3 regions of the Ochrobactrum sp. AP1BH01-1 genome follow, and region 1 is predicted to be linked to each of the others. Evidence: predicted binding sites of a transcription regulator. Region 1 holds the regulator's gene; each other region holds the start of a gene.
What was found. The regulator PhoB, encoded in region 1, activates phosphate uptake and scavenging genes when phosphate is short. The targets are predictions, from matches to a motif close to TGTCATNNANCTGTCAT.

Region 1 (10,262 bases):
ATATCGCCAATGCATCGCGCGCCATGAAGGACTCGGAACTGAAGTCGTGCATCGACGCCGGTGTCAAGGACGTCCAGGAAGTGCGCTTTGGCTATGACGGCATCGTGTTTGCGACCGACGCCAAGGGTCCGGATTGGAAGCTGAAGCCGGAAGATGTCTACAAGGCGCTTGCAGCCAAGCTGGTCGTCGACGGCAAGCTGGTCGACAATCCGAACACCAAGTGGAACCAGGTTAACCCGAACCTGCCGGATTGGGACATTGCTGCCTATATCCCGGGTGAAAAGCACGGCACCCGCGAAGTCTTTGAAGAAAAAGTTCTGGCGGATGGCTGCAAGCATTCCGGCGCTCTGGACGAAATCAAGAAGACCGGTCTTGACGACAAGGCTGCTGCTTCGGCCTGTATCGCAGTGCGCAAGGACGGCAAGGCTGTCGACATCGATGGCGACTATGCTGAAACGCTGGCCCGCATCGACTCCAACAAGACCGGCGTTGGCGTTTTCGGCCTCTACTTCTACGAAAACAATGCCGACAAGCTGAAAGTTGCGACCGTCAACGACATCACGCCGTCGGCTGCAACCGTTGCCTCGGGTGAATATCCGGTTTCGCGTCCGCTGTTCTTCTACGTGAAGAAGGCTCATCTCGGCGTCATCCCGGGCCTGAAGGAATATGTTGAGTTCTTCCTCAACGACCAGATGATCGGTCCTGACGGTCCGCTCGCCGAATATGGTCTTGTTCCCGCTCCGGATGCAGAACGTGAAGCTCAGCGCGCTGCCTTCGCCGAAGGCAAGACGATGGCCGCGAAGTAAGTTTTGATCTGTGGAACGCGGGGATGAGGAATCTCCGCGTTCTTCTCCTTTCGCGCCTTTGCATTAAGACAGGCGCATTCGCGTGGAACGGCATAGGTGGAAGCTGCACCTCAAAGCCATCCGCATTCATCAGGGCAACCGGGGAAATTGAATGTCCTTCTTTCTGGTTCTCGTCAGTATCGTTGCAATCGGGCTGATCGGATTCTTCATAGGCCGCCAGCGTGCCGTTGCACTGGACAAGGCGCAGTCTGCTTCCGCAAAAGCCTCGCCGACCGAGAAAATGCATTCCCGCCCGCATTATCATGGCTGGTGGGTTTTCCTCGTTTCTGCATTGCCTGCGGTTCTGTTCCTCGCCGTCTGGGCTGTTGGAACGTCGGTCTATCTCGATCACAGTGCGACCGCCCGATTGCCGGATGCCATTGAGGAAGGTTCCTTCACCAATCGCAGCCTGCAGCTTGGCATGGTGCGTGGACTGGCCAACGGTCTTGAACGGTTGACGCCTGCCGAACTGGAAAGCTTTCCATCGAATTATCAGGATGCCCGCACGCTTCTGGCATCTAAGGGTGTGGCGCTTGCGACCGAAGGCCAGGATTACATGGTGCCGATCGCGCTCTACCTGAAAAAGGCAACCGCGCTGACGCACACCATCGGTTCCGCCGTTTCTCTGGTGATCGCCATTGCCGGGCTGGTCTTCGGTCTTTCGACCATCAGCCGGCGCATGCGTGCACGCAACAATGTCGAGCGGATCGTTCTCTGGGGGCTGATCGCGGCATCCGGCATCGCCATCCTGACGACCATCGGCATCATCTGCTCGATGCTGTTCCAGACCATCAGCTTCTTTCAATCTGTTTCGCCGTGGGACTTCTTCTTCGGCACGGTTTGGGATCCGCGCTTTGCCGCTGCCGGTTCGGGCGGCGAGACAGGCCAGTTCGGTCTCATCCCGCTTCTGGCCGGCACACTCTATATCGCTCTTGTGGCCATGCTGTTCGCGGTTCCGGTTGGGCTGTTTTCGGCCATCTATATGGCGGAATATGCTTCTCCGCGAGTGCGTACTATCGTAAAGCCGGTCCTTGAGCTTCTGGCTGGCATTCCCAGTATCGTATACGGCTTCTTTGCCCTTGTGACCGTCGGACCTTTCCTGCGCGATCTCTCTATTGCCATTGCTGGCGGTCAGGGTTTCATCATGGCGCAGAGCGTTCTGACCGCCGGTCTCGTCATGGGTGTGATGCTCATCCCTTTCGTGTCGTCGCTTTCCGATGACATCATCACGGCCGTGCCGCGGACATTGCGCGACGGTTCGCTCGGACTGGGCGCGACCCGCTCCGAAACCATCAAGCGCGTGGTCCTTCCAGCTGCTCTGCCGGGCATCGTCGGCGCGCTCCTGATGACCGCGTCCCGCGCTATTGGCGAAACCATGATCGTGGTTCTGGCAGCAGGTGTCGCAGCGCGCATCAATATCAATCCATTCGAGGCGATGACCACCATCACGGTGAAGATCGTCAACCAGCTCACCGGCGATCTCGAATTCAATTCGCCGCAAACGCTGGTGGCCTTTGCACTCGGCATCACGCTTTTCGTCCTGACGCTGATCATGAACATCTTTGCGCTGCACATCGTGCGCAAGTACCGGGAGCAGTACGAATAATGACCGATACGACCTTTAACGCCAGCGGCGCCGCGGCACAGCCGACGCGTCGCGATATCGGACTGAAACGCCGCTACGCTGCCGAACGCCGCTTCCGCTATTACGGCATTGCTGCGATTGCCATCGGCGTGTTCTTTCTTTGCGCGCTGCTGTTCTCGGTTTTCTCGAAGGGCTATACCGCGTTCTGGCAGACGACGCTTTATCTGCCGGTCAAGCTTGAAGAGAGCGTGATCGATCCGGGCAACAAGCGTGCGACCGATCCGAATGTGCTGATCACGGCCAACTATCCGCTGCTCGTGCGCAACGCTCTGGCTGAAAAGCTGGGTGTGGCGACGACGGACCGTCCGGCGATGCGCGATCTGGGCCGCTTCTATTCCGATGGCGTGCGCATTCAGCTCCGCGAGATGGTGATGAACAATCCATCGCTTATTGGCACGACACAGATCGTTCCGGTTCTGGCGGGCGCCGATATCGATTCGGCCTTCAAGGGGCAGATCGACCTTTCCGTTCCGGAGACGAACCGCAAGGTTTCGGACCGTCAGGTGGGCTGGATGAAAACGCTTTCGCAGGAAGGCGTGATGAAGGAAGCCTTCAATACGGGTCTGTTTACCTTCGGCGCGTCCAGCCGTCCCGAAACCTCTGGTCTCGGCGTCGCACTGATTGGCTCGCTTTACATGATGCTGATCGTTCTCGGCCTCTCGCTGCCTATCGGTGTTGCCGCTTCGATCTATCTGGAAGAGTTCGCCAAGAAGAACCGGTTCACCGACATGATCGAGGTGAACATCAACAATTTGGCGGCGGTTCCGTCCATCGTGTTCGGTCTCCTCGGGCTTGCGGTCTTCATCAACTTCTTCGGCCTGCCGCGTTCCGCCTCGCTGGTCGGCGGTCTGGTGCTGACATTGATGACGCTTCCCACCATCATCATTGCGACCCGTGCTGCCCTTCGTGCGGTGCCGCCGTCGATCCGCTCTGCGGCGCTCGGCCTTGGCGCTTCGAAAACGCAGATGGTGTTCCACCATGTCCTGCCGCTTGCAGCACCCGGGATCCTGACCGGCACGATCATCGGTCTCGCCCATGCGCTTGGTGAAACCGCGCCGCTTCTCCTGATCGGCATGGTGGCCTTCGTTGCCGACGTACCGTCGACGCCGATGGACCCGTCTACCGCTCTGCCGGTGCAGATCTATATGTGGGCAAATGAAGCAGAACGCGCCTTTGTGGAACGCACGTCAGGCGCTATCATCGTCCTGCTTCTGTTCCTTGCCGTGATGAATATTGCAGCAATCATCCTGCGCCGCCGCTTCGAGCGCCGCTGGTAAAACGGGAGTCGAAAGCTATGAACCTGATGACTGAACGATCTCTCGAGAAAGCCGTAGGAGAAAAAATGAACGCCAACGCCAGTTCCATAAAGATGCGCGGCGACAAGGTCTGCGTGTTTTATGGTGAGAAGCAGGCGCTGTTCGACGTCGATCTGGATATCCAGGAAAAGATGGTCACGGCGCTGATCGGCCCTTCCGGTTGCGGCAAGTCTACCTTCCTGCGTTCGCTCAACCGCATGAACGATACGATCGAAGGTTGCAGGGTTGGCGGCAAGATCACGCTCGACAATGAGGACATTTACGATCCGAAGATCGATGTCGTTGAACTGCGGGCCCGCGTCGGCATGGTGTTCCAGAAGCCGAACCCGTTTCCGAAGTCGATCTTCGAAAATGTGGCCTACGGTCCGCGCATCCACGGTCTTGCCCGTACCAAGACCGATCTGGAGGAAATCGTCGTGACGAGCTTGCAGAAGGCGAGCCTGTTCGAGGAAGTGAAGGATCGTCTGCACGATGCCGGTACAGGCCTTTCCGGCGGCCAGCAGCAGCGCCTTTGCATTGCGCGCGCGATTGCGGTCAGCCCGGAAGTCATCCTCATGGACGAACCGTGCTCGGCGCTCGACCCGATCGCAACCGCAAAGGTGGAAGAGCTGATCGACGAATTGCGGCAGAACTATACCATCGTGATCGTCACGCATTCCATGCAGCAGGCGGCGCGCGTTTCGCAACGTACGGCCATGTTCCATCTCGGCAATCTGGTGGAAGTGGGCGACACGGAAACCATGTTCACCGCGCCGACCGAAAAGCGCACGCAGGATTACATCACCGGACGCTTCGGCTGATCCGGAACTGCGCTCAACAGACAGTGCGGCTTCCCCGCAATTTATATTACGAGGTCTTACTATGCCGTCTCAGCATACCGTTCGCTCCTATGATGAGGAATTGAAGTTTCTCACCCACAAGATCGCCGAAATGGGCGGACATGCAGAACGCATGGTCGAGCAGTCGGTCACCGCTATCGTCAATGCGGACAATGCGCTCGCACAGCGCGTCATCTCCGACGATCTCATTCTGGATGCCAGCGAACGCGAGATCGACGACAAGGCCGTGATGATCATCGCCAAGCGCCAGCCCATGGCCGTGGACCTGCGCGAGATCATCGGCTCGATCCGTATTTCAGCCGATCTGGAGCGCGTCGGCGATCTCGGCAAGAACATTGCCAAGCGTGTTGCTGCCGTTTCGGAATCGCGCCAGCCGGTAAAGCTCTATCGCGGTCTGGAAACGCTGGCCGAACTGGCACTGACCCAGCTGAAAGACGTTCTCGACGCTTATGCATCGCGTTCGGTGCAGCAGATCAACGTCGTTCGCGACCGCGATGACGAGATTGATGCCATGTATACGTCGCTGTTCCGAGAACTGCTTACCTACATGATGGAAGATCCGCGCAATATCTCCGCCTGCACGCATCTTCTGTTCTGCGCCAAGAATATCGAGCGCATAGGCGACCATGCGACCAATATCGCGGAAACCGTTTATTACATCGTGACCGGCCTGCAAATGCCGGCTGAGCGACCCAAGGAAGACCTGAGCCACGGTATTGTCGTGGATGAGGCGCGTAAACCCTGAACTGCATCCGACCGGACCTCGGAGTCCTGCGGTTGAGAATGTGTGAATAGCGCGGCGGCACGCGGTCGATTGGGGGGATTGTATCCACCGCCCGCCGAATTTGGATAGGGAAATACTGGATGTCACAGGCACCCAAAATCGCTGTGGTAGAAGACGAAGAGGCGCTGAGCGTTCTGCTTCGCTACAATCTTGAAGCAGAGGGCTACCAGGTCGATACAATGCTGCGCGGCGACGAGGCCGAAATCGCATTGCGCGAGAATGTGCCGGATCTGCTCATCCTCGACTGGATGCTGCCGGGTGTTTCGGGCATCGAGCTTTGCCGCCGCTTGCGCCAATGGCCGGAAACCGAACGCCTGCCGATCATCATGCTGACGGCGCGGGGCGAGGAAAGCGAACGTGTTCGCGGCTTGAGCGTCGGCGCTGATGATTATGTCGTAAAGCCATTTTCAACGCCGGAACTTCTGGCGCGCGTCAAGGCGATGCTGCGCCGGTCCAATCCGAGTATCCTCTCCCATGTGCTGAAAGTGGGCGATCTTGTTCTCGACCGTCAGCAGCATCGTGTTTACCGCAAGGAAAAGGAGGTCCGTCTCGGACCGACGGAATTCCGGCTGCTCGAATATTTCATGATGTCGCCTGGCCGTGTCTTCTCGCGCAGCCAGCTTCTGGATGGCGTTTGGGGGCCCGACATCTATGTGGATGATCGCACGGTGGACGTCCATGTCGGACGGCTGCGCAAGGCGATCAATGTCGGTCGTGCGCTCGATCCGATCCGCACCGTTCGCGGCGCCGGTTATTCTTTCGGTTGATCGACACAGTCATTCAAACTCTCAAATACAGCTCTTGATCGGCCCGCCACGTCCCTCGTGGCGGGTCGTCTTGCTGGTGATCACTCACGCGGTTCGCTGACCCGATTCGCATTGGCATGGCCGAAAACCGGCGCCAGTCACCCGATTTCACACGTTGTTACAAATGTGTCTCCAAAGTTGAAAGGGATAGGCGGAACCCACGGGAAACAGAATTTCCGCAGATCATTTCAAGCACTGGGAATGTGGATTGAAAAACTGTCCAAGAAGAAGCGAATTAAGGCAGCGATAAGGCGTGTATTGAAAGAATTTGAATCCCATGAAATCAATATCTTACCTGAATTCGCAATTCCCGTTAAGAAATTATTAATATATTTTAAGGGGTTGTAGGCATATTCGCATTATCGATTCGAAATTGTTTGCGGGCTGTCCAACCGCTTCCATCATCGTTGGGATTTGACCCTTCGCCTTTTTTTGGCCTAAAAATTCCAAAACCTTGAATTCGATTGAGCGACAGTAGGGCGTGTGATTTTTGATCTTCGTCCTCTTTGACTTGCACCGCAGTCAGACATTCGCATGCATCGTTTCAGATGTATTCGCCTGAGTGGATGACTGGATCAGTTAAGGGTCCTAACATGAGATTGAGCCATTGACGCGCGCCGCGAAGTGGAAATTGCCCGTTCTTATCGGGCTGCTGGTCGCGCTTTTCGCGGTCACCGGCTGTACGACGACCGGAAACACGGGAAAAGCCAATTCGGAAAAGATGGCGGCAAGCCATGTCAAGTCCGTCAATGGCGTGAAGACCTATACCTACACGGCACGTGACAAGGAATGCCTTGAACGCGCAATGTTCTTCGAGTCCAACCGTTCGAGTTCCGATGGGCTTCTCGCTGTCGGCACCGTCGTCATGAACCGTCTCGCATCGGGCCGGTATCCTGATACGATTTGCGGCGTCGTCGGCCAGAAGAACCAGTTCGCGCCCGGTGTTCTCACCCGCAAGATGGATTCCAAAGCGCTGCCCGATGTTCAGGCCACTGCCGACGCAGTGTTGAAGGGCCAGCGTCATCCAAAGCTCAAGAACGCCATGTTCTTCCACACGGCGGGCCTGAGGTTCCCATACAACAACATGCACTATGTGCTCGTTGCTGGCGGCAATTCCTTCTACGAAAAGCGCAATCGCGACGGCTCGCTGCAAAATCCGGTCCCGCAGGAACCATACAACCTTGCTCTCGCCTATTCACCGCAATCGCCTTCCGTTCCGCAGGATGCATCCTACGACGTGACCCTGCCGCAGACTGGTCCGGTTCCGGGAACAGAGCCAACCGTTCAGGTGGCGCTCGCAGAAGCTGCAAAGGCTCAGGACGCAGAACAGAATACCGGTGCCGGTCCACAGGCTCGTGGTGACCGTCTGGCCCGTCATCGCGGTATTGCGGCGGCTCGAGAGGAGCAGCAGCCCGTGCAGGTGGCCTCCTACCAGTCGCAGTTCGATACTTCTGCTCCGCAATCGGCTTCGCTCGGTTATGCCCTCGCAAGCCAGAAGCAGGCCGACGCGATCGGCGCGCTTCTCCTGTCTCAGGACCGGCCGGAAGCGCCGCTATAATCAGCGCTTTTACAATCGACAATCTGCAACGCCGGTCTCGTTCAACCAGACCGGCGTTTTGCTTTCAGGGCAGCAGTCGTTTTCAGCGAAGGTGTCAGGGCCGGTAGACTGGACGGTAGATGACCATCGGAGCATCATAGAAATCGGCCTGGTTCTGCCACGCTCGCCTGTCGGCCCTGCGATCGAGGTCGAGCCGCATGAGGCAGTTGGCGAAAGCGTCGGTCCTGGGTTTGAAACCATAGCTTTGGCAAGTCTGCTCGTCTGCTGCGCGACGCTGTTCGGGCGTCATCGTCACGCAGCCGGCCAGAACACCGGTAACGCCCAGTAAGATAAGCACTTTCTTATTCATTGCTTTCTGCTTTCTCTGCAACTGACCGCAAGAATACTATAGCGTAAAAGGCAGGAAAAAAGGTGGTGAAATTATGCCGTCTGATAAACTGCCGGTGATTCCATATCCAAAGAGGTCTTCCACCCATGGCTCATGAACAGCTGAATCCAGTCATCGATCCGGTGAAACTCGAACGTCTTGCGGAAGTCGCCGTTCGTGTCGGTCTGCAATTGCGCGAGGGGCAGGATCTCGTCATTACGGCACCCGTCGTCGCGTTGCCGCTGGTCCGGCTCATCGCCAAACATGCCTACAAGGCCGGAGCCGGGTTGGTAACGCCATTCTTCGCGGATGACGAAATGACGCTCGCCCGTTACGAGAACGCAGCCGATGCGAGCTTCGACCGCGCCGCAAACTGGCTCTATGAAGGCATGGCAAAGGCCTATTCGGACGGCGCTGCCCGTCTGGCTATCGCAGCCGATAATCCGATGCTTCTCTCCAGCCAGGACCCCGCCAAGGTTTCCCGCGCCAACCGAGCCAATTCGAAGGCTTATCAGCCGGCACTGGAAAAGATCGCGGGTTTCGACATCAACTGGAACATCGTCTCCTATCCCAACCCGGCATGGGCGAAGCTCATGTTTCCGAACGAACCGGAGGATGTTGCGACCCGCAAGCTGGCCGATGCGATTTTTGCGGCTTCGCGCGTGGACGTCGACGATCCGGTCGGTGCCTGGGCGGCACATAACGCAGCGCTTCGCACCCGCACCCGTTTCCTGAACGGCAAGGCTTACCGCGCCCTGCATTTCAAGGGTCCGAATACCGACCTGACGGTGGGGCTCGCCGATGGCCATGAGTGGCACGGCGGGGCCTCCACCGCGAAAAACGGAATTACCTGCAATCCGAACATCCCGACGGAAGAAGTGTTTACGACGCCCCACGCCCTGCGTGTCGAGGGCTACGTGACGAGCACCAAGCCGCTGTCGCATCAGGGGACATTGATCGAGAATATCGCGGTTCGCTTTGAAGGCGGACGAATTGTCGAGGCGAAGGCGAGCCGCGGTGAAGAAGTGCTCAACAAGGTGCTGGACACGGACGAAGGCGCCCGTCGTCTTGGCGAAGTGGCGCTGGTGCCGCATTCCTCGCCGATCTCGCAGAGTGGGCTTTTGTTCTACAACACCCTGTTCGATGAAAACGCAGCAAGTCATATCGCGCTCGGCCAGTGCTATTCCAAATGCTTTATCGACGGAGCGAAGCTGACGCCGGAGCAGATCAAGGCGCAGGGCGGCAACTCGAGCCTTATCCATATCGACTGGATGATCGGCTCCGGCCAGATCGACGTCGATGGCATCAACGCGGATGGAACCCGCGAGCCGGTGATGCGCGGCGGTGAATGGGCCAACTGAGAATCGTAAAATGAAAAAGGCCGGAATGTTCCGGCCTTTATCTCTTAGAGCATTTTCAGTTTAAACTGTATCACACGAAATGCTCTATCTTTTTGTTTTTACGTCTATCCTTTGCAAAACCGCTTCGCACTTTGCCTGGAATGCTCTAGTTCTTTTCCTGAACGTGAGCCTCCAGAAACCACAGCGCCTTGTCGAGGCTGCGGGACGCTGCGGTAAAGATATCCGCCGTATCGTCGTCACCAGCATCATCTGCATCCTTGATCGATTTGCGCAGCAGGTTGGCGACGTCACCGTAGCGCTCGATCAATGCCAGCAGATGGTCGTGAACGGCATAGATGTCGGTCGGATAAGGCTTGAGCTTGCTTTCCTTGGCCACGACCTGCGTGGTGCCATAGGCCGTCCCACCGATCTGCACGGCGCGCTCGGCAATCGTGTCGACATGTTGATCGAGATCGTCGCGGAAACCGTCGAGCATTTCATGAACGGCGATGAATTGCGGCCCCTTGAGATTCCAGTGAGCCTGCTTGGTGATGAGGGCAAGATCGATTGTCGCGGCGAGGTTTTCGTTGAGTAGCGCGATCATTGTCGTCTTCGTATTGGAAGGAAGATCGTTGCGGGTTGCATGCATCGACTTCTGGGACATTTTATCCTCATATCCTTTTGCTCGATCCGGCTCAGAGAGACTGGTCGCTCATCATCGAGGGGGCAGTTCAACACAAACGAACCCGCCAGATCCTTATG
Region 2 (10,262 bases), on a different contig from region 1:
CGAACTCCGCGCGCAGTTGCAAGGCACCGGCGTATCGGTGACGCGTAATGGCGACCAGATCATCCTGAACATGCCGTCGAGCATCACTTTCGATACCGATCAGGACCAGGTGAAGAGCCAGTTCTATCCGACGCTTAATTCGGTTGCGATCGTGCTGCGCAAGTTCAACCAGACCCTTGTGGACGTTTACGGCCACACCGATTCGACGGGCAGTGCCAGCTACAATCAAGGTCTCTCGCAGCGGCGTGCGGCTTCGGTCGCGAGCTATCTCGGTTCGCAAGGCATCGACCCGCGTCGCTTTGCCGTTATCGGCTATGGGGCCAGCCAGCCGGTTGCCACCAATGCGACACCGGAAGGACGCGCGCAGAACCGTCGCGTGGAAATCCAGATTTCGCCGCTTCGCGCTGCGAGCTGATTCCGTTTCGCAAACTGACTTGCAATGGCGCAGTCCTTCGGAAGATGGGCTGCGTTTTTGTTTGTTCTCGCGAATCGTCGGACCCGCTGATTGGTTTGAATTAAGTTAACTGGTGGATAGCTTTATTATTTTCGCAATCACTTATGTTGAAGAACGATTAAGGAACAAAATTTCAGAATCTTTTATAATCAATAAGTTAGTTCCATTGCCAAATGAGAACAAAACAGATACAAATAGATCATGGCAACGAGCCTGCCGGGCTTCTAGCGAGACAAGAGGATGGTGTAAGATGTCTCAGAATTCATTGCGACTTGTTGAGGAAAATTCAGTGGACAAGACTAAGGCTCTCGATGCGGCTCTGTCGCAGATTGAAAGGGCGTTCGGCAAGGGCTCGATCATGCGCCTTGGCCAGAACGATCAGGTCGTGGAGATCGAAACCGTATCGACCGGATCGCTTTCGCTGGACATCGCGCTTGGCGTTGGTGGCTTGCCCAAAGGACGTATTGTCGAGATTTACGGTCCGGAAAGCTCCGGTAAGACGACACTGGCGCTGCACACGATTGCGGAAGCACAGAAGAAGGGCGGTATCTGTGCGTTCGTTGATGCGGAGCATGCGCTTGATCCGGTCTATGCACGCAAGCTGGGTGTCGATCTCGAAAACCTGCTGATATCGCAGCCGGATACGGGCGAACAGGCACTTGAAATCACTGATACGCTTGTGCGCTCGGGCGCCATCGATGTTCTGGTCGTCGACTCCGTCGCCGCCCTGACGCCGCGCGCGGAAATCGAAGGCGAAATGGGTGACTCGCTGCCTGGTCTTCAGGCGCGTCTCATGAGCCAGGCGCTTCGCAAGCTTACCGCATCAATCTCCCGTTCGAACTGCATGGTGATCTTCATCAACCAGATCCGCATGAAGATCGGTGTGATGTTCGGTTCGCCGGAAACGACGACCGGCGGTAACGCTCTCAAGTTCTATGCTTCGGTTCGTCTTGATATTCGCCGCATCGGTTCGATCAAGGAGCGCGATGAAGTCGTAGGCAACCAGACCCGTGTCAAGGTTGTCAAGAACAAGCTTGCTCCGCCCTTCAAGCAGGTCGAATTCGACATCATGTATGGGGCTGGCGTTTCCAAGACCGGTGAGTTGGTCGATCTTGGCGTGAAGGCTGGCGTTGTCGAGAAGTCTGGCGCATGGTTCTCCTATAATTCCCAGCGATTGGGACAAGGCCGTGAAAATGCCAAGCAGTATCTCAAGGACAATCCGGAGGTGGCCCGCGAGATCGAAACCACGCTTCGCCAGAATGCCGGACTAATTGCCGAGCAGTTCCTCGAAGATGGTGGACCGGAAGACGACGCAGGCGATGCCGCAGAAATGTAAGATCGCCAGTTTTGGTTGAATTATCAAAGCCCCGTGCAATCGCACGGGGCTTTGTTTTGGGCCGATGAATTCTTGCGGCGTGGAAAGTGCCTGCTTCAACGCCTTTCAGCAGAAATTGCTTTTATGGCGCAGCGTACTTATCTGGACAGAAAAGCAAGGCACCGCTAAAAGCGGTCAACCGAAAACTCCACTTCACGTCCTGGCAGTACGGGAGAGCCTCGGGCCTTTGACGGTTGGCGGCTGTGGGAGTTTGAACAGGATAATTGATGCAGCTTTCTGCAAAGCTGTATCCGTGCAGGGCAGTAAAGCCCAAAGGTGACTTATGGCTGGCGTCAACGAGATTAGGTCCACATTCCTCGATTATTTCCGCAAGAACGGGCATGAAGTCGTTCCATCGAGCCCGCTCGTTCCGCGTAACGATCCGACGCTCATGTTCACCAATGCGGGCATGGTGCAGTTCAAGAACGTCTTTACCGGCCTTGAGCACCGCTCTTATAATCGCGCCACGACCTCACAGAAATGCGTACGCGCCGGCGGCAAGCACAACGATCTGGACAATGTCGGATATACCGCGCGTCACCACACTTTCTTTGAAATGCTGGGCAATTTCTCGTTCGGCGACTATTTCAAGGAAGACGCCATCAGCTTTGCCTGGAACCTGATCACGAAGGAGTTCGGTCTTCCCAAGGATAAGCTGCTCGTCACCGTTTATCACACGGACGATGACGCCGCGAATTTCTGGAAGAAGATCGCCGGTCTTTCCGACGACCGTATCATTCGTATCGCTACGAGCGATAATTTCTGGGCCATGGGCGATACCGGTCCTTGCGGTCCTTGCTCTGAAATCTTCTTCGACCATGGCGATCATATCTGGGGCGGACCTCCCGGATCGGCCGACGAAGACGGGGACCGTTTCATCGAGATATGGAACCTCGTTTTCATGCAGTTCGAGCAGATCAGTCCCGAACAGCGTATCGACCTGCCGCGCCCGTCCATCGATACCGGCATGGGACTGGAGCGTGTTGCAGCCGTTCTGCAAGGCGTGCATGACAACTACGATATCGATCTCTTCAAAGCATTGATCCGCGCTTCGGAAGAGGCGACAGGCGTGAAGGCTGATGGCGAATTCCGTGCCAGCCACCGCGTAATCGCTGATCATCTGCGGGCTTCGAGCTTCCTGATTGCCGATGGCGTCCTGCCGTCCAACGAAGGTCGTGGCTATGTGCTGCGTCGCATCATGCGCCGCGCGATGCGCCATGCCCAGCTTTTGGGCGCGAAAGAGCCGCTGATGTGGCGTCTGCTGCCGGCCCTGACCCGTGAAATGGGTCAGGCCTATCCGGAATTGATCCGCGCCGAGGCCCTGATTTCGGAAACGCTCAAGCTTGAGGAAACCCGCTTCCGCAAGACGCTGGACCGCGGTCTTGGCCTTCTGTCGGATGCGACGGAAAACCTTGTTGAAGGTGATCGTCTCGACGGTGAAACCGCTTTCAAGCTTTACGACACCTATGGCTTCCCGCTCGATCTGACGCAGGATGCGCTGCGCCAGCGGGGCATTGCCGTAGATACCGAGGGCTTCAGTGCGGCCATGGAGCGCCAGAAGGCTGAAGCGCGCGCCAACTGGGCCGGTTCGGGTGAAGCTGCAACCGAAACCATCTGGTTCGGCGTGAAGGACAAGGTCGGTGCGACTGAGTTCCTTGGTTATGAAACTGAAAGCGCGGAAGGCGTTATCGCTGCTTTGGTGCGCGACGGCGCTGAAGTGCAGTCGGCGTCCGAAGGCGACGTTGTTTCGGTGGTCGTCAACCAGACGCCGTTCTACGGAGAATCCGGCGGCCAGCAGGGCGATACCGGCACAATTTCCGGTGAAGGCTTTGTCATCGCCATCAAGGATACCCAAAAGAAAGGCGAGGGCGTCTTCGTTCACATCGGCGAAGTTGCCAAGGGCACGGTGAAGACCGGTGACGCGGTTGAACTGAAAGTGGATTCGGCGCGCCGGACGCGCATCCGTTCCAACCATTCGGCGACGCATCTTCTGCATGAGGCCCTGCGCGAAACGCTCGGCAGCCATGTAGCTCAGAAAGGTTCCCTCGTCGCGCCGGACCGCCTGCGTTTCGATTTCTCGCATCCGAAGCCGATTTCGGCGGAGGAACTGGCACAGGTTGAAAGCCTCGCCAACGAAATCATTTTGCAGAACGCTCCGGTCAGCACACGTCTGATGGCCGTTGACGATGCCATTGCCGAAGGCGCAATGGCACTCTTCGGTGAAAAATATGGTGATGAGGTTCGTGTCGTTTCCATGGGCACCGCCAAACACGGCCCGAAAGAAGGCAAAGCCTATTCGGTCGAACTTTGCGGCGGCACGCATGTGCGCCAGACTGGCGATATCGGCTTGGTCCGCATCGTTTCGGAAGGCGCGGTTGCCGCTGGCGTTCGCCGCATGGAGGCGCTGACAGGCGAGGCCGCCCGTCATTACCTCGAAGAGCAGGATGAACGCGTAAAGGCCATTGCCGGTGCATTGAAGACAACGCCGTCCGAAGCGCTGGAACGCGTCAATGCGCTTCTCGATGAACGCAAGAAGCTGGAGCGCGAACTTGCAGAGGCTCGCAAGAAGCTTGCTCTTGGCGGCGGTTCCTCAGATGGCGGCAGCGCCGTCGAAACGGTGAACGGTATCAATTTCCTTGGCAAGATCGTGACCGGCGTTTCTCCGCGTGATCTCAAGCCACTTGCCGACGAAGGCAAGAAGCAGGTCGGTTCCGGCGTGGTGCTGTTTATCGGCGTGGGCGAAGACGACAAGGCGAGCGCAGTAGCAGCGGTCACGGAAGATCTGCTCGGCCGGTTCAGCGCGGTCGATCTGGTTCGCGCCGCTTCCGCAGCCCTTGGTGGCGTAGGCGGCGGCGGTCGCCCGGATATGGCCCAGGCCGGTGGCCCGGATGGTGCAAAGGCTGCGGACGCCATCGCCGCAGTCAAGGCGCTTATCGGTCAAGGCTGAATTCAGAAATGAAAAGCCGGGCTTTGCCCGGCTTTTCATTATGCAGCGTGCGCTGAACGGCTGTCTTCCGGGGCCTCAATGCGATCATTGAGGCCGTAGTCGCGCATGACGCTCGCCACGCGTAAACGGTAGTTCTCGAAAACATCATTGCGGCCTTTTCCCTGTGCCAGCCGATGGGAGGGTAGATTGCGCCATTCGCGCACGGCTTTTTCGTCACGCCAGAAGGAGAGTGAGAGCAACTTGTCGGGATCCGCAAGACTCTGAAAACGCTCGATCGACAGGAAGCCGTCGATTTTGGAAAGGTCGTCGCGCAGACTTGCGGCGATATCGAGATACTGGCCGCGCCTGTCATCGTCAGCCGGCCATACTTCAAATATGACCGCAATCATGGTTTGATAAACTCGCTGTGCGGTGCCGATTGGAGCTTCAGGAAGATGCGATCCTCGGATCGGATAAACTGCTCCCGACGCGCGAATTCATAATTGGAGCGGCCGAGTGGATCGGCGGACAGTCTAGCCCGATAAGCTTCATATGCTGCAAGATTTTCGATCGAATAGACTCCATATGCTGTGGTCGATGACCCTTCGTGCGGTCCGAAATAGCCAATGAGATTTGCGCCGCAACGCGGAATGGCCTGCCCCCAGTTGCGGGCATATTCGGCGAAGGCATCCGCTTTAAACGGGTCGATCTGATAGCGGATGAAACAGGTAATCATGCGTCTCTCCTTCAAATGCATGTCCTTGATGGGGACAATGTAGCAGTTGAATTGCCGCGATAGTTCGGTTAGCATCGAAGTATGAAAAACGGCCCGATCATAGCTTCCGTCGCCGCACTCCTTGGTGATCCCGCGCGTGCAAATATGCTCACGGCGTTGATGGATGGCCGCGCGTTGACGGTCAGTGAACTCGCTTCGGCGGCAGGCGTGACGCTGCAAACAGCCAGCGGACATCTCGCGAAGCTTGATGCTGCCAATCTGCTGGTCGCGGAGAAGCAGGGGAGACATCGCTATTTCCGTCTTTCTGGTGCCGATGTGGCGCAGGTTCTGGAGGGGCTGATGGGGCTTGCGCAACGCACCGGCGCTGTGCGGGTGCGGACGGGTCCGAAAGATCAGGCGCTTCGGAAGGCGCGTATCTGCTATGACCATCTGGCCGGTGAGCGCGGTGTCGAGATGCTTGATGCGTCGCATCGCCTGGGGCTTATTGTTGATGACAATGAACCGGCGCTGACAGAGAAGGGCAAATCGTTCTTCAGCTGCCTTGGTGTGAATGTCTCCATTCTGGAGCAGGGCAAGCGCCCGGTCTGCCGCCACTGCCTTGACTGGAGTGAACGCCGCAATCATCTGGGCGGATCACTTGGTGCGGCACTGTTAAATCATTTTATCTCAAAAGGCTGGGCGCGGCGGCAAGAGGGGCGCGTTATCAGCTTTTCGCCTTCCGGGGCGCAAAAGTTTCAGGATGTGTTTTCCATCCGCTGACCGCCGCCACGGGCAAGAACATGAGGGGACGCCACCTTTCGGTGACGTCCCCGTTCCATGATTATTCGGGTTTCAGTTGCAATGCGTCGCGGATCGTGAAGAACATATCGGTCTGATCGGTGAGGCCGGTGAAATTGGCGGCGCCGGGACCGAAGGCAGCAACCCGCAATTGTGCGCCGGTATGGCCCTGGTCGTCGGCTTCATCGGAATTGCCATAGGTTACGGCCATGATTGTACCGTCGCTGGTTTTCAATGCCTGGCTTAGTCCCGGGGCCTTCGCGTCAGGATAGATGATCTGACTGGCATGGGCATGGTCGGCTGTCACGATGACCAGCGTGTTTCCGTCCTTCCGGGCAAAATCGAGTGCGACCTGCACTGCTTCGTCCAGATCAACTGTTTCTCCGATCTGTCCGCAAGGATTGGCCGCATGATCCTGCTTGTCTATCGACGCGCCTTCCACCTGCAGGAAAAAGCCTTTCTCGTTGGTTTTCAGCAGATTGATGGCTTTTTCGGTCATCTGCGCCAGTGTCGGAATATCGGCAGTGCGCTTTTCATTGACCTTGCACTCGACGGGGGCGTTGTCGATATTGCCGTAATGTACTGCCTGCGGCCCCTGCCAGCGGACCGGCATGTTGCCCGGCGCGAAGAGGCCCAGAACCGGCTTGTCCTGATTGGCGGTTTCGATCCTGCCCAACTCGTCCGCGTTTCCAACGACCTGATAACCGCGTGCTTCCGCCTGAGCGCGCAAGGTCTGGTCCTTCCATTCGCCAGCACGGGCTTTATCGTCGAAATATTTGGCACCGCCGCCCAGCGTCACATCCGGTCGGGTGTTCAGGAGCTGCTCGCTGATCGAACCAGGACCGCCATTTTCAAGCGCATTGTCCTTGCACTTTTCCGCCGTACTGGTTGGGTCATAGCACTTGCGGTGGGTGACGTGAGCGACTTGCACGGCGGGGGTGGCGTCCTGCAACTCGGCGGTGCTGACATTGCCGGTACCGAGACCTTTTTCCTTGGCAATTTCCATGAGCGTCTTATGCGGTGTACCGTGGATATCCACGCCGATCGCACCGTTATAGGTTTTGACGCCGGTTGCCCAGGCGGTGCCGGAGGCCGCGGAATCGGTCACGTAGTCTGGCTTGCCTGTCGCTTTATCCAGGGAATAATGGGTGTATTGCCCGGTGACGGGAAGGGCATCCAATCCCTTGAAATAGTTGCCCGCGCCGACAGCGTAATTGCGGGCCACAGTGATCTCGGAATCGCCCATGCCATCCCCGATCAGCAAGATGACATTCCGGGCAGGGCCACCCTTGATCTGGTCGCGGAACGCTTCGGTGATATCGCTCTGAAGGCGGCGCGCACCGCCTGCTTCCGATAAGTTGCCTTTTGCGTTGCGTTCAAAAAGGCTATCGGCTTGCTCAGCCTGTGCCAGAACGGTGCCCGTGGGAATGGAAAAGGTGATAATCAGTGCGACGCTTGCCAGAAGCGGGCGGGTAAACTTTTTCCGCATGGTAATTTCTCCTTATCGTCCCCCCGGGCTGCACCGGTTGCGCCGGGATCCGGGACGGCGCTTTTATGCGAAAAGGAGATTGCAGGCGTGTGACAGGATGAGGCCGAATTGCCACGAAGCGGGCGCATTAAGCGCCATCGTTTGATATAGCCGCGTCGTCTTTTTCAGTCGCGTTTTTAAATGCCGGGCGATCCTTGAGCCGATCCCAATAGGCAACAAAAGCGCCTCTGGCGGGCAAGGTGCCAAAACGAAGCCCCCAGCCAACGTGCGAGCCTACATAGACATCCGCAGCCGTAAAGCGATCACCGGTTATATAGGGATGACGTGAGACGGCTTTTTCCAGCGTGTCCACCACGGTGTCGTAATTGCCATAGCCGACCATGCCCTGCTTGTCCGCGGGTATTTCGAACCCGAGCGCATGGTTGGAAAGCGCCGCCTCCACCGGACCGGATGTGAAGAACAGCCAGCGGAAGAAGTCTGCGCGCTCGTTTGGATGAGGGGCAAGGCCGACCTCCGGGAAAGTTGTCGCCAGATAGGCACAGATAGCGGCAACCTCCGTTACCACAGCATCGCCATGCCGCAGGGCAGGGACCTTACCCATGGGATTGATCGTGCAGTAGTCTGGCCCCTTCATCGGGGGGCCGAAATCCAGTATTTCCACATCGTAGGGTTTGCCGATCTCTTCCAGCATCCAGCGCGCAATGCGTCCACGCGACATCGGATTGGTGTAGAGTTTCAAATCAGCCATTTCTTCCTCCCTGTACGAGCCGTCAGGATGCGCTTATTTGAGTGAAAAAGAAATGAAAAACCCGGCAGCGATGCTGCCGGGTCCTCATATCGAGACTATGATCGAATATTCAATCAGGCTGCCATGGCCTTCTTGAGGTTCTCGTCGATCTTGTCGAGGAAGCCGGTGGTGGAGAGCCATGGCTGATCCGGGCCGATGAGCAGTGCCAGATCCTTGGTCATGAAGCCGCTTTCAACCGTGTCCACGCAGACCTTTTCCAGCGTGTCGGCAAAACGCTTCAGTTCGGCATTGTCGTCGAGCTTGGCGCGGTGAGCGAGGCCGCGGGTCCATGCGAAGATCGAAGCGATCGAGTTGGTCGAGGTTTCCTCGCCCTTCTGATGCTGGCGGTAGTGGCGGGTCACGGTGCCGTGGGCAGCTTCCGCTTCAACCGTCTTGCCATCCGGTGTCATCAGAACGGACGTCATCAGGCCGAGCGAGCCGAAGCCCTGTGCCACGATGTCCGACTGAACGTCGCCATCATAGTTCTTACAAGCCCAGACATAGCCGCCCGACCATTTGAGCGCCGAAGCAACCATGTCGTCGATAAGGCGGTGTTCGTACCAGATCTTGGCCGCCTTGAACTTGTCGGCAAATTCGGCGTCGAAGACTTCCTGGAAGATATCCTTGAAGCGGCCGTCATAGGCCTTGAGGATGGTGTTCTTCGTGGAGAGGTAGACCGGATAGCCGCGCTGCAGGCCATAGTTGAACGAAGCGCGGGCGAATTCGCGGATCGATTCATCAAGGTTGTACATGGCAAGCGCCACGCCAGCCGACGGAGCCTGATAGACTTCGTGTTCGATGGTCTGGCCATCTTCACCGACGAACTTGATCGTCAGCGTGCCCTTGCCGGGGAACTTGAAATCGGTCGCGCGATACTGGTCGCCGAATGCGTGGCGGCCGACGATGATCGGTTGGGTCCAGCCTGGAACCAGGCGCGGAACGTTCTTGCAGATGATCGGCTCACGGAAGATCACGCCGCCGAGAATGTTGCGGATGGTGCCGTTCGGCGATTTCCACATCTTCTTGAGCTTGAATTCTTCAACGCGCGCTTCGTCGGGCGTGATGGTCGCGCATTTCACGCCGACGCCATGTTCCTTGATGGCATTGGCTGCATCGATGGTGACCTGGTCATTGGTCGCATCGCGGTTCTCAACCGACAGATCGTAATATTTCAGATCGATGTCGAGGTAAGGATGGATAAGCTTGTCCTTGATGAACTGCCAGATAATGCGGGTCATCTCGTCGCCGTCGAGTTCGACGACCGGATTCGCGACCTTGATTTTTGCCATGGATGAAGCCTCTCTTTGAATGCGTCGCGCCCGTATAGCATTCGCTGCGAATAAGGCAAAGCGTAAGAGGCTTATTCTTTGGCCTATAGACTGTTTAGGCAGTCAAAATTTCGGGAGAGATTTGCTGACAGTGCGAAACGGCGAATTATGCCGCACGGTGTGCAGCATGATCGCTATCGCGCGATTTTTCCCATGAGGATTGCCGCTCACGATAGTTTTTCTCTTCGCTCGCCAGAATTGCGTCAGCATCCAGCGTGGAAATGGCAGCCGACTTGTCTGTAGGAACAAGGCCATTCAGCTGCAGCGAAAGATAACGACCGCAACAGACGCGAAGGAACGATGCGAAATTGTCGAGGTCGTGTCCTTCATTCCGGGATTCATCGTAAAGTTTGCCGATCAGTCGGCTGACAGTGAGATCGTCGCGCGCTG
Region 3 (10,262 bases), on a different contig from region 1:
CCGCACCGACCGCATCGTGGAGGCGAACAATGCAGGCCGGGTATTCCGGGCCGAACGCGGCAAGACGCTGGCGGATTTCTACCGCCTCATGGAATTGAGCGAATATAACGCCTTCAAGGACTGAGTACCTCCCAAGACGAAAAGAAAAAGCCCGGCTGCTAAAGCCGGGCTTTTTGGCATTTCGATAAAGCGATTTCTCGTCCAGACTATTCTTCTTCGTCTTCGTCCGGGGTCGAGCTCTTGAGCGAGGAGAGCTTGGCGAAAACCTTGTCCGCATCGAGTTCGTCTTCCGCCGGCTGCTCGTCACGATAGTCATAATTCTCGGTCGCGGAAGCTGGCAGCAAGGTGCTGTCCGTTTCCGGCGTGGCCGGGCGATTGCGCGAAGCGCGTTCGACTTCGATGTCGAGATCGATCTGCGAGCAGAGACCGAGCGTAACCGGGTCCATCGCCGTCAGATTTGCCGAGTTCCAGTGCGTGCGATTGCGAATCTGCTCGATGGTCGACTTGGTCGTGCCGATCAGGCGGGAAATCTGCGCATCCTTCAGTTCAGGATGATTGCGAACCAGCCAGAGAATCGCATTCGGGCGGTCTTGGCGCTTGGAAAGCGGCGTGTAGCGTGGTCCCTTGCGCTTGGCTTCAGGAACGCGAACCTTGGGCTCGGAAAGCTTCAGGCGATAATAGGGGTCTTTTTCGCCCTTCGCGATTTCTTCACGCGAAATCTGGCCAGTGATGACCGGGTCAAGACCCTTGATACCCTGCGAAGCTTCACCGTCGGCAATAGCCTTCACTTCCAGCGGGTGCAGCTTGCAGAAAGCGGCAATCTGGTCAAAGGACAGGGCCGTGTTATCGACAAGCCAAACGGCCGTTGCCTTCGGCATAAGAAGCTGGGTGGCCATTAGATATAATCCTTCTGTTCGTCCGCTCCGGTGGCGCGGGACGTGGGCAAAACCACAATTTCCGGGAAATCACGGCCTATATATAGTTTTTTTGTCGCCAGAGCAAGAATGGGTCTGTGCCTAGGCGATATCGAGTACGATCTTGCCGATGTGCCTGCCCTCCTCCATGCGCTCATGCGCGCGCCAGGCGTCTTTCAGCGAAAAGATCATGTCCATCACCGGCGCAACGCGGCGCTGCGCCAGAAGCGGCCAGACCTTGGCCTCCAGTTCCCGCGCGATGCCGGCCTTGAAATCGACCGGTCTTGAACGCAGCGTGGAGCCGGTATGGGTCAGGCGCTTGGTCATCAGCAGCGCAAAATTGGCCGTGGATTTCGCACCATTGAGAAAGGCGATCTGCACGATGCGGCCATCCTCGGCCGCAGCCTTGTAATTGCGATCGACATAATCACCGCCGACCATATCGAGAATCACATCGGCACCTCTGCCTCCCGTCACTTCCTTGACGACCTCGACAAAATTTTCTTCCCGATAATTGACGGCGCGATCTGCCCCCAGTTTCACGCAGGCGTCGCACTTTTCCTTCGAGCCTACAGTCGCAATGACAGTCGCTCCGAACGCCTTGGCGAGCTGAATGGCTGTCGTGCCGATCCCCGACGAGCCGCCGTGAACCAGAAACGTCTCCCCCTTCTTCAACCCGCCGCGTTCGAACACATTGTGCCAGACAGTGAAGAAAGTCTCCGGGATCGCCGCCGCTTCGATGTAGCCATAGCCGGAAGGCAGGGGCAGCGCATTGGTTTCATGCACGACGGCATATTCGGCGTAACCACCGCCGGCCAGCAATGCGACGACCTGATCGCCGATCTTGTAACGCTTCACCCCGCCGCCCACGGCAACGATATCACCGGCAATCTCCAGCCCCGGAATATCCGACGCGCCGGGCGGCGGTGCATATTGTCCCAGCCGCTGCAAAACATCCGGTCGGTTGACCCCTGCGGCACGAACCCGCACCAGAACTTCATTTTCCCTCGGTTCCGGCACCGAGCGCTGAACAGGGCGAAGCATATGGGGTCCGCCCGGTTCGGAGATTTCGATAGCGGTCATCTGGGAAGGCAGGTCGGCCATCATGTTCAAAACTCCATTCAGATTTCGTGCCCTACGCTATGGGCAGTTGCCGGTCAGCATCGTCGCACAAATGCCGCATGACGGATGCAAGACATCGCGTTAGGGAAATCGTCATCGATTTTCCCAAATATATATGCGACGATTCAAGGTGTTAAATCTTTTCTGAGCCATCATTGACCACGGAGGACGGCTATGAGCGGTTTCGATGATGAGGTGCCAAAGCCCCGCAACAGCGTGGTGCTAAGCGAGGAGGAACTGTCGCTGCTGTCGGTCACGGAGATCGACCAGCATATTGCCCTGCTGCAATCCGAAATAGAGCGATTGAAAGCTGCACGCCTGAAGAAGGGCGACAGCCGTGCAGCGGCAGAAGCACTGTTTCGATAGCGAAGATTTCTCCAGCGGAAATGGTTGCCGGAGCAAAGTCTCCGGAACCATTTCCGAATGAAACCTTTAGGAACATAGTCACTGATCGCAAGGGGCGCTCAGCTGCATTGACCGCCCAGCTCCAAATTGCGGGAATAGAATTTTGCGCATTTACATTCAGGTTCTGGCCCTCCTCTGCGGCACAGCCTTCCTCCTTATCGCTTCGGGACTTCATGGTCTTCTGCTGCCACTGCGTGGCGGCGCGGAAGGTTTTTCGGTCGCATCGCTCGGTATGCTCGGAACAACCTGGGCCGGTGGGTTCGTTGCCGGTTGCCTATTCGCGCCGCGCCTGGTGCGCCGCGTCGGCCATGTACGGGCATTCGGCTGTTTTGCCGCATCGGCTGCGATCATTGCCCTGCTTTCCGGTGTCTTCGTCGATGCAACGATCTGGGTGATCCTGCGCGCCTTCACCGGCTTTTCCATGGCCGGCGCCTTCATGGTCATCGAAAGCTGGCTGAATGAGCGTGCAACCAACGAATCGCGCGGCAAGATTTTCGGCATGTACATGATGGTCAACTACGGAGCCACCATGTCCGGGCAGATGCTGGTGGCTGCAGGCGATGTGCGCTCCGATCATCTGTTCATGATAAGCGGCATCTTCTTCTGTCTGGCCCTTATCCCGACCGCGATTTCCACCGCTGTCAGCCCCAAACCCCTGACGGAAGTGCAACTTGATCTCAAGGCGCTCTATAATAATTCGCCCGCCGCCTTTGTCGGCTGCATCCTTATTGGCATTGCCAATGGCGCATGGGGAACGCTTGGCGCTGTGTTCGGTGCCAAATCCGGCATATCGACGACCGAAATCGCCTTGATGGTCAGCGTCACAATTGCAGCGGGCGCCTTGATGCAGATTCCGATCGGCCGCATTTCCGATCTGGTCGACCGGCGTTTCGTGCTGGCAAGCGTGGCGGCACTGGCGGCTCTGGTTGGTCTCATCGCCTTCCTCGTCGCGCCTTCCAGCGGCCCCGTCATTATCGCCATGACCGGCTGCTACGGCGCACTCGCCTATGCGCTCTATCCTGTTGCGGTCGCCCATGCGAATGATCACGCGACATCGGAAAGCTTTGTGAAAGTATCGAGCGGACTTTTGCTGCTGTACGGTTTCGGCACAATGCTCGGGCCGCTTTTGGCGGCGGCGGCCATGGATATTTTCTGGCCGTCCGGCCTCTTCGCCATCACTATGCTCGCGCATATTTCCATCACTGGCTACGCGCTGTTCCGTTCCCGCAGGCGCGCTTCGGTTCCGAAGGAGGACAAGGACCAGTTCATGAGCATGCCGTCAGAACGCGGCGCCACGCCGGAAGCGCTGAACCTTGACCCGAGAGCTGAAATGGAAAGCTGATCTGCTCGTAGAAAGACGCTATGAACAATCGATTTTAAATAATTACAACAATATGTTCGGCGGCTGTGACACAGCCGCCAAGACTGCAATCCAGCGTCTTCACCCGTAGATTGAGGGTCCCTGCCAGCAGTAGAGTTTGCGGAACACCTCAAATAAGAAACCCGCGGCTCGTCAGACCCGGTCTGTTTCTATCTCGATGGCTGGAGGCGCCTTACCGAACCGCGATCAAAGCGGGGTTTTCCTTTTCAGTGACGTGTTACCTGGGATCTCAGTTTTTCGATCTGGTCCTTGAGCATGAGCTTCTTGCGCTTGAGAGATGCAACATGCAGGTCGTCCATTGCCGGTGACGCTAGGGCTTCGGAAATTTCCTGTTCCAGAGCGCCGTGCTTCTTTTCGAGCGTGGCAAGATGGGACTCGATAGCCATCATCAGATCTCCTTTGGTTGATTTCCCTGATTTACGGAACAACGTGGAACTCGTTTGCCCGCTATCCCGCCATTCAACCTGCATGAGCGCCCGGCACACCTCCTGTATTTCCGGGCCAAACACGCAGTCCCGGCTGCCAAGGATGCGGTATTGTTTGTCGCCTTCGACAGCCGCGTCCATGACAGAACCATGACAGTTTGGCATGAGTTTGATGCAAAGTCGATTTTGTCGTGGTAGCATTTTCCTGACGCGAAAAATGTGATAAGGGCTTCGCCGGAAACGGGCTGACGCCGCACCTTTTTATGGTTTGGCGCGGCCCGTAAAACTATTCAACAGAACGGGGCACCGCATGTCCGATCAGGAACAGGCCGAAATCAGGTTGGCCGTCGCACGACTGAAACAGGAACACGCGGATTTTGATGCTGCCATAAACGCCATGATAGCGGTTGGCTGCGACCAATTGCGCGTCCAGCGCATGAAGAAGAAAAAGCTCGCAATCAAGGACAAGCTGCAGGAGATGGAAGATCGGGTCATCCCCGACATCATCGCCTGAATATCCATAGCGATCCATGACAGAGCCGGGGTTTGCCCGGCTCTCTCATTTTAACATCACCCTAGACATGTACGAAAGAAGCGGAGCAGGAAGATCAATGAGCGTTACTGCCGATGTCGCCATCATCATGGGAAGCCAGTCCGACTGGGAAACCATGCGCCATGCAGCGGACACACTCGAAGCACTCGGCATTTCCTTCGATGCCCGGATTGTTTCCGCGCATCGCACCCCTGATCGGCTCGTTGCCTTTGCCAAGGGGGCCAAGGCGGAAGGCTTCAAGGTCGTCATCGCGGGCGCGGGCGGCGCGGCTCACCTGCCGGGCATGACAGCAGCCATGACACCTCTGCCTGTCTTCGGCGTCCCGGTTCAGTCCAAGGCGCTTTCAGGCCAGGACTCGCTTCTTTCCATCGTGCAGATGCCAGCCGGTATTCCTGTCGGCACGCTGGCGATCGGCCGCGCCGGTGCGGTCAATGCCGCACTGCTCGCCGCAGCCGTTCTGGCGCTTTATGACGACGCACTCGCAGCCCGCCTCGATGATTGGCGCACGGCGCAGACGGAAAGCGTGGCGGAACGCCCTTCGAACGAGGCCTGATATGAACAATTCCGTACTGAAGCCCGGTGCAACCATCGGCATCATCGGCGGCGGCCAACTCGGACGGATGCTTGCCATGGCCGCAGCGCGGCTCGGCTTTGAAACCGTAATCCTGGAGCCGCAGGCCGATTGCCCGGCGGCACAAGTCGCCAATCGCCAGATCGTCGCGGCCTATGACGATCCGAAGGCGCTTGCGGAACTTGCCGCAGCTTCCGATGTCATTACCTACGAATTCGAGAACGTGCCGGTGAGCGCCGCCGACAGGCTGGCCGAAACGGCTCTGGTCTTGCCACCGCCCGCGGCACTCGAAGTCTCGCAGGATCGCTTCACGGAAAAACAGTTCCTCAACGAAAGTGATATCGAAACGGCTCCCTGGCGCCTCGTGGATGACGAGGAAACCCTGATCGCGGCTCTGGGAGCCCTTGGAGAGCGCGGCATCCTCAAGACGCGGCGTCTGGGCTATGATGGCAAGGGACAGGTCCGCCTGACATCCCTCGACGAGAGCGAAGCCCACAAGGCAATTCTTGCAATCAATCGAGCGCCTGCAATCCTCGAAGGCTTCATCGATTTCGAGCGGGAAGTCTCGGTGATCGCAGCGCGTGATCGCAACGGCAACATCGCAATCTTCGATATCGCCGAAAACGTACACAAGGACGGAATCCTTGCCACCTCGACGGTACCGGCTGTCATTTCCGAAAGCACCGCGGAAGCTGCCCGCAAAGCCGCTACAAAGCTTTTGAATGCGCTTGATTATGTCGGCGTGCTGGGGCTCGAATTCTTCGTCCTGAAGGACGGCATATTGCTGGCAAATGAGTTTGCCCCGCGTGTCCATAACTCCGGCCACTGGACGGAAGCGGCCTGTGCCATTTCGCAGTTTGAACAGCACATTCGCGCCGTTGCCGGATTGCCCTTGGGCAACACCGACCGCCATTCCGATTGCGTGATGGAAAATCTTATCGGCAATGACGTCGACAAGGTGCCGGCGATTCTCTCTGAAGAGAACGCCGTGCTGCATCTTTACGGCAAAAAGGAAGCACGTCCGGGCCGCAAGATGGGGCATGTGACGCGCATCCAGCCTCGCAAGAAATAATGTTCCTCGGGAATCCTGCCGATTCCCGAGGAATCTTTTACCACCCGCCAAGAATTTCAGCTCCAGCGCCCTGAATCTGCCGCTCAGGAGTTGACATTTGCCTGAAACCTTGTGTATTTCGGCCAACCCTTCGGGCATCTAACAGTGCCTGTAACCAATTGGCGCCTCGGGCGCCTGTTTTTATGAAGCCCCGCGGCATCTGCACGTCAACGGGCCAACAAGACCGGTGATTGACATGAAGATCAAGAACTCGCTTAAAGCGCTTAAGGCCCGTCATCGCGACTGCCAGTTGGTCCGCCGCAAGGGCCGCGTATACATCATCAATAAGACTGCCCCGCGCTACAAGGCTCGTCAGGGCTAATCTTATTTCTGATTTTGCATTTGACGTTTCGCTGCGCATGATAAAATCTATGCGCATGCGGAACGTTTTTGCATGTCTGATTTCTTTTTCTGTGATCGCGTCACTGGGCACGATGCCTTTGGCTTATGCCGAAGCAGCGCCCGATAAAATCCCGCTTACGGCGCCGCTGACGCCCGTTCAGACCGGCCCGGACAGCGATCAGAAACCAGCGCCCGAAAAGCCGGCACCGGCTGCAGCCGAAACACCGGAAGAGCGTCTCGACAAGCTCTTTGCCGATCTTCGCCGTACAACGGATGAAGCCAAGGCGCGGCGCATTGGCTCGCAGATCAATACGCTCTGGTCGCAGTCGGGCAGCGCCACGGTCGATCTTCTGATGCAATGGGCGAACACGGCGATGCTTGAGCAGCGCTATCCTTCGGCTATCGACTTCCTGAACGAGGCTATTGCACTCGACCCGGAATATGCGGAGGCCTGGAACCGCCGCGCTACAGTCTATTTTCTGCAAAAAGATTATGCCCATGCCATGTACGACATCAATCGTACGCTGGAGCTGGAACCTCGCCATTATGGCGCTTTGACCGGTATGGCAGCCATCTTGCGCCTGCGTGGGCTCAAGGAACAGGCGCTGAAAGCCTATGAACAGGCTTTGATCGTTTATCCGATGATGCGCGACGCACAGAAGAACTTCAATGATCTGGCTGACGAACTGACCGACACGCGGACTTAGAACCGCTTCGCACCCGTCCGCGAAACATTCTCGAAATTCATAATGACCAAAACAAAACGCGCCCGAAGGAGCGCGTTTTTAGATGCCGTCTGCCATGACTGGTTGAGATTCTGGCTGTGACGAGTCGAAAATGGTGGGGTTTGAGAACCGGAAGCGCAAAATAACGCCATTTGCAGGCCGTCACGGCCGGAATTTTACAAGATAACCCGACCTGATGAAATCAGATCGGGTTATTCCTATTCTTACGCATTATCCGACGCAAAACCGCTCCGCACTTTTGCTGGAAATGCTTTAAATGCCTGATTTTCCATCTGGCCCTATATAAGCGATGCGCAGCATGTTGGTTGCGCCGGGCGTTCCGAACGGAACACCGGCGGTGATGATGACGCGGTCGCCTGCCTTGCCAAACTCCTCGTGGAAGACGATTTCGCAGGCGTGGTTGACCATGTCTTCAAGATCATGCGCATCGGCGGTCACAACGCAATGGAGGCCCCAAACGAGCGACAGCTTGCGGGCGGTATCGACGACTGGCGACAGGGCGATGATCGGCGTGCGCGGACGCTCGCGGGCAGCGCGCAGGCCGGTCGTGCCGGAAGCAGTATAGGTGACGATGGCTGAAAGCTTCAGCGTTTCCGCGATCTGGCGTGCAGCAAGCGAGATTGCATCGGCGCCCGTCGGCTCCGGTGCTGCGCGCTGCGCATCGATGATCGTCGAATAGGTCGGCTCCTTTTCCACCTGCTCCGCAATGCGGTTCATGGTGGCGACGGCTTCAACCGGATACTGGCCCGAGGCTGATTCCGCCGAAAGCATGATCGCATCGGCGCCTTCGAATACGGCGGTTGCAACGTCCGACACTTCGGCGCGTGTCGGGACAGGAGCCGTGATCATCGATTCCAGCATCTGCGTGGCGACAACGACCGGCTTGCCGGCGCGGCGTGCTTTGCGGGTGATCTGCTTCTGAATGCCCGGAACGCTTTCGAGCGGCATTTCAACGCCAAGATCGCCGCGCGCGACCATTAATGCGTCGGAAAGCTCGATGATTTCATCAAGGCGCGTTACAGCCTGCGGCTTCTCGATCTTCGACATCAGGCCGACCTTGCCGCGCGAAACCTTGCGCACTTCGGCCAGATCTTCGGGACGCTGGATGAAGGAAAGCGCAACCCAGTCAATCTCTTCCTTCAGAACGGCATCGAGGTCCTTGCGGTCCTTTTCCGTGAGCGCGCCGACGCCAAGCGTCGTATCCGGAAGGCTGACGCCCTTGCGATCCGAAATGCGCGTTCCGGAAATCACCTTGCAGCGGATCGACTTGCCGTCGCTTGCTTCGGCAACCAGATGCAGCTTTCCGTCGTCGATCAGCAGGCGATGGCCCGGCTCGACAGCTTCAAGAATTTCGGGATGCGGAAGATAGACGCGGGTTTCGTCGCCCGGCGCTTCATTATTGTCGAGGGTGAAGGTCTGGCCGGGAACGAGATCGACCTTGCCAGCTTTGAACTTACCGACGCGCAGCTTGGGGCCCTGGAGGTCGGCGAGGATGCCGATCGGGCGGCCCAGTTCCTTTTCCACATTGCGGATGCGCTTGACGAGGGTGCGCATCAGGTCATGATCGGCATGACTCATATTGATGCGGAACACATCCGCGCCTGCCTCAAACAGCTTGCGGATGACGGCTTCCTCGCCCGACGCCGGACCTAGCGTGGCGAGAATCTTGACCTTGCGGTTGCGCTTCATTGACTATTCGTTCCTGTAACGGTGGGATTTTGGGTCGGCGTTTCATCGGTAAGCTGAACCATCCAGCTCGATTGTTCCCCGGTGTCGTATTCCTGGAAGCCGTTGCGCTGGAAACCGCGCGCAAAGCAATCCTGGACGCCAGTAATACGGAATTCTTTTTCGGCCACACACATATTGACCTTGCCCTCCCAGCGCCCGCCTCCCTGGGCATCTTCGGCATAGAGGTAATAATAGCGTGAAGAAAGCGGGCCTTCGAGCAGCGTTTTGCAGGCAGCGCCTTCGATATGCCACCAGCCTTCAGTCACCCAGCCGGTCTTGGCCCGGTAGCCGATGGCCACACCGACCAGATTCTGGGTCGCATTGCATACGCGGAAGTCGGCGCGCGCCTCTATGGATGTCATACCCAGCGCACTCAGCAGCACTCCGGCAAACAAAGCTAGAGATAGTGGAAATCGCATTCGCCGAACCCCTTCAGCCCGCTATCGCTTTTATGTTGTACGAATTGCATCGCACCTGAAACCCGGTTTCCGGGTCGCTCTCTTTTCGGCAGTTTCGCCTTTGATGTCAACGCAGTCCGGTAGAGAACAGGTGCTCCAGGCCCAAGAATGATCATTGCAATCCGGGCTTTCTCATGACAGACGTGAAACAGCTTCCCTTAGACCACAGAAATAATTCCCGTCGGCCCCTCCCCAACGAGCTTTGGGATTTTGCTCCATGCTGCATCAATCCGCGTCACCATTTTCTCCCCTGCATGAGATTAACGGCGATTTCAGCCTCGGCCTTCTTTTCACTGCCGATCATGCCCGCCGCGACGTTCCTGCCGAATATGGCACGCTTGGTTTGCAGGAAAGTGAATTCGACCGCCATATCGCCTATGACATCGGCGTCGAGAATTTGACGCGCGGGCTTGCCAGCCGCCTGAACGCGCCAGCGGTTCTCGGAGGTTTTTCGCGTCTGCTGATTGATCCCAATCGCGGAGAGGATGATCCGACGCTCATCATGC

Region 2: the regulator PhoB is predicted to act here: its motif matches at 7,836-7,852, upstream of phoA (alkaline phosphatase).
Region 3: the regulator PhoB is predicted to act here: its motif matches at 4,387-4,403, upstream of J9800_RS20360 (YdcH family protein).

The regions. Positions count from the first base shown of each region.
Region 1 covers NZ_JAGPOU010000005.1:279,386-289,647, forward strand. Annotated here, with positions in the region: gene J9800_RS19170 (PstS family phosphate ABC transporter substrate-binding protein) at 1-806, shown strand, start outside; gene pstC (phosphate ABC transporter permease subunit PstC) at 958-2,451, shown strand; gene pstA (phosphate ABC transporter permease PstA) at 2,451-3,767, shown strand; gene pstB (phosphate ABC transporter ATP-binding protein PstB) at 3,833-4,606, shown strand; gene phoU (phosphate signaling complex protein PhoU) at 4,668-5,390, shown strand; gene phoB (phosphate regulon transcriptional regulator PhoB) at 5,510-6,196, shown strand; gene J9800_RS19200 (cell wall hydrolase) at 6,843-7,793, shown strand; gene J9800_RS19205 (hypothetical protein) at 7,888-8,142, opposite strand; gene J9800_RS19210 (aminopeptidase) at 8,268-9,521, shown strand; gene dps (DNA starvation/stationary phase protection protein Dps) at 9,667-10,164, opposite strand.
Region 2 covers NZ_JAGPOU010000002.1:448,836-459,097, reverse strand. Annotated here, with positions in the region: gene J9800_RS07555 (YiaD family glycine zipper/OmpA-like lipoprotein) at 1-415, shown strand, start outside; gene recA (recombinase RecA) at 705-1,790, shown strand; gene alaS (alanine--tRNA ligase) at 2,113-4,776, shown strand; gene J9800_RS07540 (antibiotic biosynthesis monooxygenase family protein) at 4,815-5,165, opposite strand; gene J9800_RS07535 (NIPSNAP family protein) at 5,162-5,491, opposite strand; gene J9800_RS07530 (ArsR/SmtB family transcription factor) at 5,573-6,250, shown strand; gene phoA (alkaline phosphatase) at 6,312-7,757, opposite strand; gene J9800_RS07520 (glutathione S-transferase family protein) at 7,885-8,505, opposite strand; gene J9800_RS07515 (NADP-dependent isocitrate dehydrogenase) at 8,619-9,833, opposite strand; gene J9800_RS07510 (ribbon-helix-helix domain-containing protein) at 9,979-10,262, opposite strand, start outside.
Region 3 covers NZ_JAGPOU010000006.1:117,581-127,842, forward strand. Annotated here, with positions in the region: gene J9800_RS20330 (helix-turn-helix transcriptional regulator) at 1-124, shown strand, start outside; gene J9800_RS20335 (DUF1013 domain-containing protein) at 207-896, opposite strand; gene J9800_RS20340 (NAD(P)H-quinone oxidoreductase) at 1,017-2,021, opposite strand; gene J9800_RS20345 (DUF1192 family protein) at 2,211-2,402, shown strand; gene J9800_RS20350 (MFS transporter) at 2,545-3,783, shown strand; gene J9800_RS20355 (YdcH family protein) at 4,029-4,211, opposite strand; gene J9800_RS20360 (YdcH family protein) at 4,558-4,761, shown strand; gene purE (5-(carboxyamino)imidazole ribonucleotide mutase) at 4,859-5,353, shown strand; gene J9800_RS20370 (5-(carboxyamino)imidazole ribonucleotide synthase) at 5,355-6,443, shown strand; gene ykgO (type B 50S ribosomal protein L36) at 6,679-6,804, shown strand; gene J9800_RS20380 (tetratricopeptide repeat protein) at 6,842-7,531, shown strand; gene pyk (pyruvate kinase) at 7,823-9,259, opposite strand; gene J9800_RS20390 (DUF1036 domain-containing protein) at 9,256-9,717, opposite strand; gene J9800_RS20395 (N-formylglutamate amidohydrolase) at 9,974-10,262, shown strand, end outside.